Regions from separate parts of the Modestobacter roseus genome, predicted to be linked through region 2. Evidence: riboswitches for the same ligand, from Rfam matches in the RefSeq annotation. Region 2 holds a riboswitch; each other region holds the start of a gene.
What was found. A riboswitch is a leader RNA that binds a small molecule or an ion and turns the genes downstream of it on or off. The one in region 2 is predicted to bind cyclic di-AMP.
Positions count from the first base shown of each region.

Region 1: another riboswitch for cyclic di-AMP. It lies ahead of JD78_RS21700 (LysM peptidoglycan-binding domain-containing protein); the one in region 2 lies ahead of JD78_RS10505 (C40 family peptidase).
Region 3: another riboswitch for cyclic di-AMP. It lies ahead of JD78_RS08495 (aggregation-promoting factor C-terminal-like domain-containing protein); the one in region 2 lies ahead of JD78_RS10505 (C40 family peptidase).
Region 4: another riboswitch for cyclic di-AMP. It lies ahead of JD78_RS15935 (C40 family peptidase); the one in region 2 lies ahead of JD78_RS10505 (C40 family peptidase).

Region 1 is NZ_VLKF01000001.1:1,480,984-1,484,180, forward strand. Features, by position in the region: gene JD78_RS07065 (NAD-dependent epimerase/dehydratase family protein) at 1-595, opposite strand, end outside; gene JD78_RS21700 (LysM peptidoglycan-binding domain-containing protein) at 734-1,537, opposite strand; cyclic di-AMP (ydaO/yuaA leader) riboswitch at 1,644-1,740, opposite strand; gene JD78_RS07075 (ester cyclase) at 2,214-2,588, shown strand; gene JD78_RS07080 (MFS transporter) at 2,616-3,197, opposite strand, start outside.
Region 2 is NZ_VLKF01000001.1:2,213,784-2,216,980, reverse strand. Features, by position in the region: gene JD78_RS10520 (alpha/beta hydrolase) at 1-111, shown strand, start outside; gene JD78_RS10515 (MBL fold metallo-hydrolase) at 108-887, shown strand; gene JD78_RS10510 (hypothetical protein) at 1,027-1,560, shown strand; gene JD78_RS10505 (C40 family peptidase) at 1,606-1,941, opposite strand; cyclic di-AMP (ydaO/yuaA leader) riboswitch at 2,156-2,291, opposite strand; gene JD78_RS10500 (HesB/IscA family protein) at 2,748-3,032, opposite strand; gene JD78_RS22585 (DUF4011 domain-containing protein) at 3,166-3,197, opposite strand, start outside.
Region 3 is NZ_VLKF01000001.1:1,778,141-1,781,337, forward strand. Features, by position in the region: gene JD78_RS08490 (YceI family protein) at 1-154, opposite strand, end outside; gene JD78_RS08495 (aggregation-promoting factor C-terminal-like domain-containing protein) at 339-1,247, opposite strand; cyclic di-AMP (ydaO/yuaA leader) riboswitch at 1,268-1,402, opposite strand; gene JD78_RS08500 (class I SAM-dependent methyltransferase) at 1,591-2,238, opposite strand; gene JD78_RS08505 (universal stress protein) at 2,305-2,850, opposite strand; gene JD78_RS08510 (DUF5709 domain-containing protein) at 2,969-3,197, opposite strand, start outside.
Region 4 is NZ_VLKF01000001.1:3,326,929-3,330,125, forward strand. Features, by position in the region: gene JD78_RS15930 (DUF3817 domain-containing protein) at 1-83, opposite strand, end outside; gene JD78_RS15935 (C40 family peptidase) at 261-1,385, opposite strand; cyclic di-AMP (ydaO/yuaA leader) riboswitch at 1,401-1,570, opposite strand; gene JD78_RS15940 (phytoene desaturase family protein) at 2,119-3,197, shown strand, end outside.

The sequences.
Region 1 (3,197 bases), 730 kb from region 2:
AGGCCCAGGTCTTCGCCGGGTTCGCCCGCCGCTCGCCGTCGTGGACAGCCCGGGGCCGCAGCGTGTTCCAGACCGACGTCTCCCCCGCCCCAACGATCGCCGGCGGGCGGACCAGCACGGTGGTGAGCCCGCCGACCTCGGCCAGTGCGGCATCGGTGGCGTTCTTGGTGTCCGGGTAGTCGCCGCTGCCCTCGGGCAGCAGGGGTCCGTCCTCGGCCAGGTCCCCGACACCGGCCGACCGGTCGTAGACCCCGGCGGTGGACACGTGCACCAGCCGGGCGACGCCGGCGTCGCGGGCGGCCCGGGCGATCACCGGCGTGCCCTCGACGCCGACCCGGTGCTGCACCTCCCGGGGGGAACCCATCGGGTGGACCGTGGTGACGACGGCGTCGGCACCCTGCACCACCGTCCGGGCGAAGGCCTCGTCGGCGAAGTCGCCGACGTGCTCGGTGACCCCGTCGCCGTCCGGGGCGCTGCCCGGGCGCCGGACGACGGCCCGCACCCGCGCCGCCCGTTCGACCAGCGCCCGGCACACCGCGCTGCCCACCAGTCCGTTCGCACCGGTCACCACCACGACGGGAGAGGGAGGGGTCACGCCGTCCACCCTGCCAGCGACCGCACGGCGCCGCGCGGCAGGCGACGCAGGACCACCGCCGGCGGCGTCCCCGCCCGGGGACGACCGGGCGGGGACGCCGTTCGACGAACAGACCTCAGGGGCCCGCTCCGGCCGGCGTCAGCCGGGCAGGAACGACACGTGCGGGTGGTCCATGTGGTTGGCGGTGGGCGACCCACGGTCGGCCATCGCCTGCCACGTGCCGGTGCGGACCTGGTAGATCCGCTGCTGCCAGATCACGTACTCGACGCGGAACCGGGCGGCGTTGTCGATGACGTACTGGGCGACGGCGTCGCCCTTGGCCCGGTCGGTGTGCACCATGAAGTCGGCCGCGAGGTCCTCGGTCGGGCTGTGGCCGGGCCGGGTGACGACCGATCCGACCCCGAACCGCTCGGCGACCTCCTGGACGGCGGGACGGACGTGCGGAGCCCACACGTCGTAGGCACCGGCGGCGGCAGCGGGCGCGGCCCGCTCCGCGCTCCGGCTGGCCGCCCGCTCGGCGACCCGGGGAGCGGCAGCAGCGGGGGCGGGCACGCCGCCGAGGGTGAGCCGCTGACCGACGCGCAGGGTGTTCGGGTCGGCCCCGACGACCCCCCGGTTGAGGGCGTGCAGCTGCTGCCACGTGGTGCCGTGGGCAGCCGCGATCCTGCCGAGCGTGTCGCCCGCGCGGACGACGTACTCCCCGGAGGCCGTGGTGGCGGGAGCCGTGGTCGCGGGCGCCGCGGTGGCACCACCGATGGTGAGCACCTGACCCACGCGCAGCCGGTTCGGGTCGCTGAGGACGCCGCCGTTCTCCGCGTAGATGGTCTGCCACGTGGTGCCGTGCGCCGCCGCCAGGCGGCTGAGGGTGTCGCCGGGAGCGACCGTGTGCTCCGCGGCGTGCGCCGGGGCGGCCACCGCGAGCGGGACCGAAGCTGCGGCCACGACCGCCAGGGCGGGACGGGCCAGAGACGCCACGGTGGGGCGCCGGGTGGGACGGCGGTGCCGTCCCCGGTGTCGCTGTGTCATGGGGATGTGCCTCTCACCGCCTGCGGAGTTAGCTGTCGGGTTCGGGCGAGAGCTGCCCGGCCGCGCATGCGGCTTCACCCCAGGGCCCGAGGGCCCGGTCCTGCGTGTGGGTCCCCCGCGCCTGCCCGTCGTGTCGCTGGTCCGGTGGCGGTGGGCAGGTTCGGCGGTCCGCCAGCCGGGCCCACCGCAGTCGGTGGACGGGCGCACGGTAGGCAGACGGCCACGGGCGGGGGCAATTCCGCCGGGGCCGTCCACCGGGCTCCGGACCGCCCGGATCGGGGGTGTCGGCGGTGCGCCGGCACCCCGCCTCGGACACCGCTGGACGGTCAGGTGTCCGGCGCCTGGCCAGCGCGTTCCGCCGATCTCGGCCGGTGTCCTCCCGGACCGGTCGGCCCCCGCCGGACGGCCGTCCAGCTGCTGAGTTGGTTGTACCCTGAACTCACTCGCGGTCGGGGTGTCGTGACCGTCTGCAGTCGACCGCGCCAGCGCGCCCCGGCGCCGGCAGCCACCGGCCCCCGGGCCCGACGCCATGCCCACCGCCGGTGGCCCACGCGCAGCGGCCGACGCGCTCGCGGCCCTAGGCTGCCGCATCGTGGACCAGCAGGCACTGACCTCGATCGTCCATCGCTACTGGGACGGGCTGTGGAACCGCCGCGATCTCACGGTGATCGACGAGCTCATCGCCGAGCCCTACGTGCGGCACTCCTCCGCCGGGACCCGGTCGCTCACCCGGGCCCAGTTCACCCGGGAGGTCCGCGACTCCTGGCAGCTGCTGCACGACCCCGCGACCACCGTCGACGACCAGGTGACGGCGGAGGACCGGGTCTGGACGCGGGCCACCACCACCGGCCTGAACCTGGACACCGGCCAGACCTCGGTGGTCACCTGGCTGGTGGTGCACCGGGTCGCCGACGGCCGGATCGCCGAGTCCTGGAGCGCCACCCTGCCCGGCGTCGACTGGCGCTGACCGTCCCCGCCACGCGGGGCTCCTCGGTCAGCCCAGGTCGCGCAGCCGCTGCGCGCCGGCCATCCGACGCCGGCTGACCACCGCGTACAGCGCGACGAACGCGAGCACGCCGACCCCCATGCCGAGCAGCGTCCAGCGCAGCCCGATGGCGTCGGCGAGCAGGCCCAGCGGGAGGGCGGCGATGCCGAACGCGCCGAAGCTGAGCATGATCAGCCCCTGCACCCGCCCGTGGTACTCCAGGTCCGAGAGGGCGATGAGCTGCGACTGGTTGGTGGTCTGGAAGGCGAGCATCGACGCGCCCACGGCGAGGAGCACGACCACGGCGACGGCGGCGTTGGGTGCGATCGCCAGCGCGCAGATGGCGATGCCGAAGACCGCGCCGGAGGCCACCAGCACCCGGGTCTGCCGGACCCACGAGCTGCGCCGCCCCAGCAGCAGCCCCGCCGCCACCCCGCCCACCGCGGACGTCGCCGCCAGGACCCCGTAACCGACCGAGCCGAGGCCGAACAGGTCGCTGGAGATGGTCGGCATGAAGGCCAGGTACGGCAGGCCCATCATGGCCACGCCGATGCCGCACCACACCAGGGCGCTCAGCTCGGGGTGCCGCCG
Region 2 (3,197 bases):
GGCTTCCCGCACCTGCTGCCCGCCGCTCCCGGCTGGCAGGCCGTCGCCGACGAGGCCCTCGACTGGGCGCTCGAGCACGCGACCGGCCCCCGGGTGCTCGGCGCCCAGTGAGGCTCACGCACGTCGGCGGGCCGACACTGCTGGTCGAGCTCGCCGGGTGGACGCTGCTCACCGACCCGACCTTCGACCCGCCCGGACGGCGGTACGACTTCGGCTGGGGCACCAGCTCGCGCAAGGTCACCGGCCCGGCGCTTGACCGGGGTGACCTGCCGCCGGTGGACGCCGTCCTGCTCAGCCACGACCACCACGCCGACAACCTGGACGACGCCGGCCGGGCGCTGCTGCCGTCGGCCCCGGTGGTGGTGACGACGGTGGCCGGGGCCGCGCGGCTGGGGGACGGCGCGCGGGGTCTCGTGCCGTGGGCCTCGACGGTGCTGACCGCCCCCGGTCGGGTGCCGCTGGTGGTCACCGCGACGCCGGCGCGGCACGGCCCGCCGTTGAGCCGGCGGGTGTCCGGGGACGTCGTCGGCTTCGCCGTCCACCCGCAGGGAGCCGAGGGTGGCGTGGTGTGGATCTCCGGGGACACCGTGTTCCACCGCCGGCTGCGGGAGGTCGCCGACCGGCTGACCGTCGACGTGGCCGTGCTGCACCTGGGCGGCGTCCGGTTTCCCGTCACCGGCCCGCTGCGCTTCTCGATGACGGGCCGGGGCGCGGTACGGACGGCGCGGCTGCTGGAGCCACGGGTCGTCGTCCCGGTGCACCACGAGGGCTGGAGCCACTTCCGCGAGGGGCGGGACGGCGTGCAGCGTGCGCTGGACCGGGCGCCGGACGTCGGTCGGCGGTTCCGCTGGCTGCCCTCCGGCGTACCGGTCGACGTGGGCGGCTGACCAGCGCGTCTGCGGCTCGTGGGACTGCCGGTGCGGATGGTGTGACGACTCGGCGTCGACGCCCCGTTTCGGCGAATCCTGTCGGCAACGTCCTCGATGCTGCGCAGCAACACGGCTTCACCGGAGTCAGGAGAGCGGGATGCGCGGGATCGTCGTCATCGACCAGCCGGTCGAGGACCGGGTGGTCGGCTGGCACGTCAACGTCGGCGAGGGGCTCGAGTCGACGATGGCCGGTGCCTGGGTGCTGCCCTCGGACGACGACCGGATCGCCCGGCTGCTCGTCGGCCGGATCATGGTGCCCACCGAGAAGGCCTCGGTGCGGTTCGGCCGCGGTGCCGACGCCGCTGCGCTCGCCGTGGCGATCGTCGCGGAGACCAGCGCGCTCGACGCCGCCTTCGCCGCGCACGTCGCGTCGCTGCCGTCGTCCAAGCGGAGCCTGGTGAGCCCGCGCTGGCCGCGGATCCCGACCCGGCCGCGTCCGGAGACCGCCGGCGATCCGCTGGCCAGCGACGCGCTGACCCTGGCCCGCTGGGTCGCCGAGCTGCTCACCGCCTGGGACCGGATCGAGAAGGAGCGGCTGACCCGCCCCTTCCTCGCCGTCCGCGGTGGGGAGGCCACCCGGGCGCTGCCGCCGGGCTGGCCGGCCGTCAGCTGCCTGGCCCAGGCGGCCTGACACCTCCCGGGGGCGCCACTGCGGCGTCCCCGGGAGGTGTGCGACTCAGACCAGCCGACGCGCGGTGTTGTAGCCCCACATGTCGATGCTGGCGACGCGGACGACGTCGCCGCTGGTCGGCGCGTGCACCATCAGCCCGTCGCCCAGGTAGATCCCCACGTGCCCGACGGGGGAGTAGTAGAAGACCAGGTCACCCGGCTGCAGGTGGGCCCGGTCGACGGGCACGCCCATCGTGGACTGCATCCGCGACGAGTGCGGCAGGGTGATCCCGGCCGCCCGGTACGCGAACTGGGTCAGGCCCGAGCAGTCGTAGACGTTCGGGCCGGCCCCGGCCCACACGTAGGGCTTGCCCAGCTGTGCGAGCGCGGTGTCGATGACCACCTGGGCGGCGGAGTTCGGCGCTGCGGTGGCCGCGACCGGCGCGGCGATCGGAGCCGCGGCCGGCGGGGCGGCGCCCCGGCGTTGGCCTGTGCGGCGAGGGGGGTGAGCACCACGCCGGCGCCGGTGAGCAGCGCGATCAGCGCGCCCTTGGCGGTGCGGGTGGAACGACGTGCAGAGGTGGTGCGCAGGGTCGTCATGGAACGACGGGTTCTCCTTGTTCTCCTCAACCGCCTACCGAGTTAGCTGACGGGTTCGGGCGGGGAACTCGCCCGGCTCGGCCGCACCTGCGTGCGGCCGTGCTTCACCCCAGAACTGCGGTGGGTCCCCGGTCCAGGCGGCGGCTGCAGCGTGCGCAGCCGACGTCCGGTTCGGCGGTGCCGTCCGGGTGTCACCACAGGCGGTGACGGTCGGACCCGGTCGGCCGCGATGACGCTAGGTCGGCATCCCGGAGTCCGCAGCGGTCCATCTCGACCCGATCCGGGAGCCCTCGGACAGCGACTCGCCGTCGCGACCGCAACAAACGCCAAGCCGTCCCCGGCGTGTCTCGCGGGGAAACGATCGTGTCGGACGGCGGCGCGTGCCCACGCTTCGTGTTGACGGCCTCACGACGCGCCAAGCCCTGGAGCTGCGTCAGGAGCGGGGGCCCGGGCGCACGGCGGGGGTCACATGGGGTGCTGCCGACAGTCGTGGTCTGCCCACCGGGGGTGGGCAGACCACGACGTTGCCGGGGGTACTTCCCCAGCACGCGACAGCGCCGCCGGGGATCACTCCTCGGCGGCGCTGTCGTCGTGCTGGTGCTGCGGAGATCAGGCGGTCTGCTCGCCGATCCCGAACTGCAGCGAGCCGTCGGGGCCGGCGGCCGCGTCGAGCGTCTTGTCGTCGAGCAGCTCCGCGGCGCGGGAGTCCAGGAACACCCGCGCCCCGGCCTCGTCGAGCACCGCGTCGTCCTCGGCGGGCACGGCGGCCAGGCTGAGCTCCAGGTTCGCGCCGGTCGGGTCGTTGGCGATCCGCAGACCACCGGCCTCGGGGACCTCGGACTGGCCGAGGATCCCCTTGATCGCGGTGGCGGCGGTGGGGGTGAGGGTCAGCATCGTGCGGGGTCCTCTCGGTTGCAGGGGGCCCAGCCCGCCGGACGTCGGTGGCCGGCGGGCAAGGCGGTCGACCGGAGACGGTTCGCCTCGCACCCCCCAACCTCCCCGGCACCCGGAGCGGGGTCAAGCGTCGTCACGCACCCGCAAAGAAGCCCGCACCCACCG
Region 3 (3,197 bases), 440 kb from region 2:
CGCCGCGCACGGTCGTCACCATCGCGTGCCGCGCACGGACGCCGATGCGGGTGTGCGCGGCGTCGACGACGTAGTCGCCGGTCACGTCCGCCAACGCGGCGGTCGCGGCGTCGAAGTCCGAGGCCGCGGGCTCGGGTGCCCGGTGCTTGCCCACGGTTCAGTCCTCCTGGTCGGGGTGGTCCACCCGGTGATCCTGTCCGATGGGGACGACATTCTGGCAGGGCGGTGCCGGACTCGGCACACCAGGAGGGACCGCCCGGTGCGGGCGGCCCCTCCTGGGCGGTGCTGGTTGGTTCAGGAGCAGGTCGAGCGGGAGCAGTCGATCAGGAGCGGGTCGATCAGTACCAGCCGGCGGACTGCGACTGCGACCACGCGCCGCACGGCGAGCCGTAGCGGTTGTTGATGTAGATCAGGCCGGCGTCGATCTGCCGGTAGCCGTCGGAGGTCTTCGCGATCCCGGTGCCCTTCCAGGTGGAGTCCAGGAACTGCGGGATGCCGTAGGCGGTGCTGCGCGGGTTCTGCGCGTTGGGGTTCCAGCCGCTCTCCTTGCCCCACAGCTTCTCCAGGCAGGAGAACTGGCCGGAGTCACCGCCGAGCTTCGACAGCGCGTACTCCTGGTAGGAGCCTGCGGGCGCGGCGGCGGCCGGGGCCGGGGCGGACGAGCCGCCGCCGGAGGACCGGGGGGCGGACTGCGACCGCTGGGCGGCGGCGGCCCGCTCGGCCTTGCGGGCCTCCTCGGCCTGACGCGCCTCCTCGGCCAGCCGCGCCTCCTCGGCCAGCCGGGCCTCCTCGGCGAGCCGGGCCTCCTCGGCCAGCCGGGCCTCCTCGGCCAGCCGGGCCTCCTCGGCGGCCACGGCGGCGGCCTGCACCTGCTGGGCGGCGACCTCGGCCTCCTGCCGCTGGCTGCGGTCGGCCGCCAGCTCGCCGAGCCGGTCACCCACCTCACCCTCGGCGACGACCGTGCTGGCGTGCTCGGCGGTGAGGCCCAGCTGGGTGGCGATGCTCACCGGCTCCGGCGCGGCGGTGGCCTCGGCGTCGGTCTGCCCGCTCACCGCGACGTTCACCAGGACCGCGCCGACCGCAGCGGCGGCCAGGTACATCGCCGGCCGGCGCAGCCCCGTCGGGGGTGCCAGGCGGCGGGAGCTCTTCGCGGCGCCGACGGGCAGGACCGCGGTGGGCAGGCCGTCGTCGGCGGGCACGGCCGCGTCGTCCAGGGCGTCGTCGTGCGGGGTGGTGCGGGGGGACATGGAGGAGGGGGCTCCTGGGCTCTTCCGTGGCCGCCTACCGGGTTAGCTGACGGATTCGGGCGGGAAGACGCCCTACCCGGCCGGGCACGTGCCCGGGCGGGATTCACCCCAGTGCTGCGGTGGGTCCCCGGATCGCTGCGGGCAGCGACTCGGCGGCACCCGGCGCGGGCTCCCCGGATGGGGACGTGACGTCCGGCCGGACCGGCCCAAGGTAAGGCCCGTGACGACCTCGTGACAACGCCAGGCGGCCAGTTCGTCGGGATCTGCCACGACTCCCCTGGTCAGCGCGGTGTGACTCGCCCCGCACGCCCCGCTCGTCACGCGAGCACCGGGCGCCCGGACCTCAGGGCAGCCGCCAGACCGTCGTCCGGCGGACCTCACCGCCGTCGGCGTCCGGGACGTCGTGCACGGCGGCCGGGAGCAGCCCCTCGCGGGGCAGGTAGGCACGGCCGGGGTCACCGAGCAGCACCGTGGCGCCGCGCAGCCAGTGGGCGCCCAGGTAGGGCAGCACCCGGGCGGTCATGTCGCGGTCGTAGCAGACGTCCCCGGCCAGCACGACGTCGACGTCCGGCCCGTCCTCGCCCAGCACGTCACCCACCACCTCGATCCCCCTGACGCCGTTGAGCTCGGCGTTCAGCGCGATCGCGGTGTGGGAGTACGGGTCGACGTCACTCGCGATGACGTGCGCGGCGCCGGCCTTCAGCGCCGCCACGGCGACCAGCCCGCTCCCCGCGCCGAGGTCCAGCACGCGCCGGCCGGCGACGAGCTCCGGGGAGTCCAGGACGTGCCGGGCCAGCGCCTGGCCACCGGGCCAGGCCGCCGCCCAGAACGGCGGGTCCTGGCCGGCGCCGCCGGCCTCGGTCTCCATCGCCTCCCAGAGGGCGACGACGTCGTCGGCGACGTGCAGCTGCACCTCGGGGATCAGGGTCGGCCGCGCCACCCGGGTGTGGGCCTGCAGGAAGGACGGCGGGACGCGGTCGGGGGCGGACACCCCGACAGTGGACACCCGCCCGTCCGCCCGCGGACCACCGGGGTGCGCCCGGTCCGGGCGCTGCGCTCAGTCCTTGCGGTCGCTCCGCACCACGGTGACCGGGCACGGCGCGTGCCGGGTGACCTGGTCGCTGGTCGAGCCCAGCAGCAGCCCGGCGAAACCGCCGCGGCCGCGGGCGCCCACCACCAGCAGGTCCGCGTCCCGGGCGGCGGCGATGAGCGCCTTCACCGGCGCGGTGTGCGCGACGTGGCAGCCGACCCCCGCGGCGCGGTCCCGGCCGAGCGCGGCCACGACGTCGGCCTCCAGGTCGGTCTGGACCGCCTTCTCGTAGTCCTCCATCGGCGGCACGTAGCCCGGCGACCAGCTGGCCGGCTGCGGCGCGGTGGCGATCCGCCAGGCGCGGACGACGTGCAGCGGCCACCCGGCCCGCTCGGCCAGCCCCGCCGCCCACTGGAGCGCCTCCTGGGCACACCCGGAGCCGTCGTGGCCCACGACGACCCCGCCACCGACACCACCGTCGACCGCCGCGGTCGACGCTCCCTCGGAGGTCCCGGCCATGGCCTCGTCGACCTCCGCTGCCAGCGCGTCCCGCGTGCCGCCCTGCTCCGTCACCGTGTCCTCCTGTCCGTGCCCGTCCCGCGCCGCCCCAGGCGGCCGGACCCCCACCCTGGCGCACGGCGCCGCCGCGCGCACAGTGCCGGAGGTCCCGACGGTCCGTGCCCCGCCCGGCTCAGCGCGCGTCCCGGACGACGTGCACCGCGGCCTCCTCCGCCGACGCCCCTCCCCCGTCGACGCCCTCGTCCTCCGCGTACAGCTCGTCCTCCGTGTCGACCACGCCGTCGTCGTCGTCGGCCAGCCGGCCTGCGCGGTCGTCGCCGACCTCGTCGTCGCGCAGCTCCCCGTCGGTGCCGGCGTCGTCGCCCAGCCCGTCCCCCTCGTCGTCGGCCCCCTCGTCGTCG
Region 4 (3,197 bases), 1.1 Mb from region 2:
AGCACCCAGGACACCGCCTCGGCGACGGCGACGACGCGGAAGGCGCGGGCCACGGGGGCAGGGGCGAGCAGTCGGGCAGCCACGACCGGGGACAACGAACCACCGGCGCCGCGGTCTCCCGGATGTGATCGACGTCCCCCGGAGACACCGGTGCCCCGGTCGCCGTGCGGCGACCGGGGCACCGGTGGTGAAGCGCTGGAGCGGCCCTGTCCGGGGGCTCACCCCGAACGTGCGAGGGGTGAGCGGGACGGGGTCCTTCCTCAGCCGGCGATGCGGCGCATCGCGGTGATGCTGCCCATCACGTCGATGCTGGCGACCTTGACGACGTCGCCGGAGGTCGGCGCGTGCACCATCTGGCCGTTGCCGATGTAGATGCCGATGTGGCTGACCGGGGAGTAGAAGGCGATCAGGTCGCCCGGCTGCAGCTCACCCCGGGACACCGCGCGCCCCATGCTGGCCTGGGCCCGGCTGGAGTGCGGCAGCGAGACACCGGCGGCGGCGTAGGCGTACTGCACCAGACCGGAGCAGTCGAACGACCCCGGACCGGCGGCGGCCCACACGTAGGGCTTGCCCTGCTGGGCCATGGCGGTGCTGACCGCCGTCCCGGCGGCGCCGCTGGAGGCGACGACCGGCGCGGACGGGGCCTGCGCGGCCGGAGCCGCGCCGCGGGCGGCGCTGCCGCCCCCACGGGAACCGGAGCCGGAGCCGGACGCCTGCTGTGCCGCGGCGGCCTCGGCGGCGTGCCGGCGCTCGGCCTCGGCCCGCGAGGCGGCCTGCTCCGCGGCGGAGAGGCGCTCGTACAGCGCCTGGTACTCGGCGATCTGCTTGTTCAGGTCCGTGCGCTGCGCCTCGACCTGGTCGAGCTGGGCCTGCGCCTCGGTGGCGGCGGCCTCGGCCGCCGCCTTGGCCTCGGTGGCCTGCTCGTCGGCCGTGACGGCCTCGCCGAGGATGCCGTTGTTGTGGTCGGCGATCGAGTCCAGCGTGCCGACCCGGTCCATCAGCTCGTCGGCGGACTCGCTGGTGAGCATCGCCTGCAGGGTGCTCAGCTGGTCGCCGGTGTAGGCGCTGCGGGCGACCTCGCGGACCCGGTCGCGGGCCCCGGCGAGGGCGGCCTCGGCGGCCGCGACCTGGGCGGTGGCGGCGTCGACCTCGGCCTGCTTGGTGTCCAGCTCGACGCGGGCGTCGTTGAACTGCTCGGTGACGACCTCGAGGTCGTGCGCGCGCTCGGCGACCAGGGTGGCGGCCTCGGCGGAGGTGGTGGGCTCGGCCGCGGCGGGCGCGGGGGCGAGCAGCGGGGCGGCGACGAGGGCGCCGGCGGCGATGAGGGTGACGACGGCCCGGCGGGAGACGGACCCGCGACGGGCAGGGTTGAGCGAACTCGCCATGTTCGGCGGGTGGTCCTTTCTTCCAACGTGCCGCCTACCGAGTTAGCTGACGGGTTCGGATGGGAAGACACCCGGCACCTGCGGCCCGGCTGGGCCGCGCAGTGCTTCACCCCAGTGCTGCGGTGGGTCCCCGGTCCCCTGGCCCGCCGTCGTGCGCGGGCCGTGGAGTTCGGCGGCGGTCTGGTCGGTCGCCACCGAGGGGTGGCTGAGGTGCCCGTCCGGACCGCCGCCCACCGTAAGGGCGTTATGGGCTCGTGACAAAGGCTCATTGCGATTTTGTTGAGAAACTCCGGTGGTGTGCTCCAACACGCTCACCGAGGGTGACTGGCGCGCCGGGATTCGCGGCTCCCGGACCCGACCACTCTCCCCGGGCTCCGGGTCCGGACCGGCGACACGCGACCCGACCTGGGCACCCGCGGGCGCCCGGTCGGAGCCCCCCCCCGACCCCCGGCCGGTGCTGTCCCCCCGGCCCCGGCGACCGTCTGATCACGCTCCGCGATCGCACGGGCCGCCCACGCGCCGGCTCCGCTGGGCGGCCCGACGGGCTCCCGGCGCGGCGTTGCCCGGGAGCGTGCGCCGGACCTGCTAGCGCCCCGCGGTCCCCGGCCCGCCAGGATGACCCGGTGCCGACCCTTGCCACCGCCCCCTGGGCCGCCCCCCACCTCGCCGTCGCGGTGCCGTTCGGGCACGACGTCGACGCCCCGTTCGCGCCGCGCCCCGCCCGGGACCTGGCGTGAGCACGGCGGCGCGGTACGACGCGGTCGTGGTCGGCGGCGGGCACAACGGCCTGGTCGCCGCCGCCTACCTGGCCCGGGCGGGGTGGTCGGTGCTGGTGCTGGAGCGGCGGGACGTGCTCGGCGGCGCCGCGGTCAGCCAGCAGGTGTTCCCCGGCGTCGACGTCCGGCTGTCGGCGTACTCCTACCTGGTCAGCCTGCTGCCCGACCGGATCGTCACCGACCTGGGCCTGCCGCTGGACCTGCGCGACCGGGCCGTGGCGTCCTGGACCCCGCTGCGCCGCGACGGGCGGCACCGGAGCCTGCTGGTCGAGCGGGACGAGGGGCCCGCGACGGCGGCGTCCTTCCGCGCGCTCACCGGCTCCGACGCCGAGCTGGCCGGCTGGCAGCGCTTCTACGGCCGGCTGAGCACCCTCGCCGAGGACCTCGCACCCACCCTCACCGAGCCGCTGCCCGGCGAGGCGGAGCTCGCCGGGCGGCTGCGCGACCCGGGCATCTGGCACGACCTGCGCGAGCGGCCGCTGGCCGACGTCGTCGGCGACCACCTGACCGACGACGACGTGCGCGGCATCGCGCTCACCGACGGGCTGATCGGCACCTTCGCCGACGTGCACGCCGCCGACGGGCTGGCCGGGCGCTGCTTCCTCTACCACCTGGTCGGCAACGGCACCGGCCGCTGGCGGGTGCCGGTCGGCGGCATGGGCGCGGTCAGCGGCGCGATCGCCACCGCTGCCCGGGCCGCCGGCGCCACGCTGCTGACCGGGGCCACGGTGACCGCGCTGGAGACCCGCGCGGACGGCGTCACGGTGCACTGGACCGACGCGGACGGGGTCGCACACGCGGCCGACGCCGGGCACCTCGTGGGCGGCGCCGCGCCGGCGGTGCTGGACGACCTGCTCGGCGCGCCGGCCGGCCCGCGACCGTCGGGTTCCCAGCTCAAGGTCAACATGGTGCTGCGGCGGCTGCCCGGGCTGCGCTCCGGCGACGACCCGCACCGGGTGTTCAGCGGCACGGTGCACGTCGACGAGTCGGCGTCGGCGATCGACGCCGCGTACGCGAAGGCCGCGGCCGGGCAGCT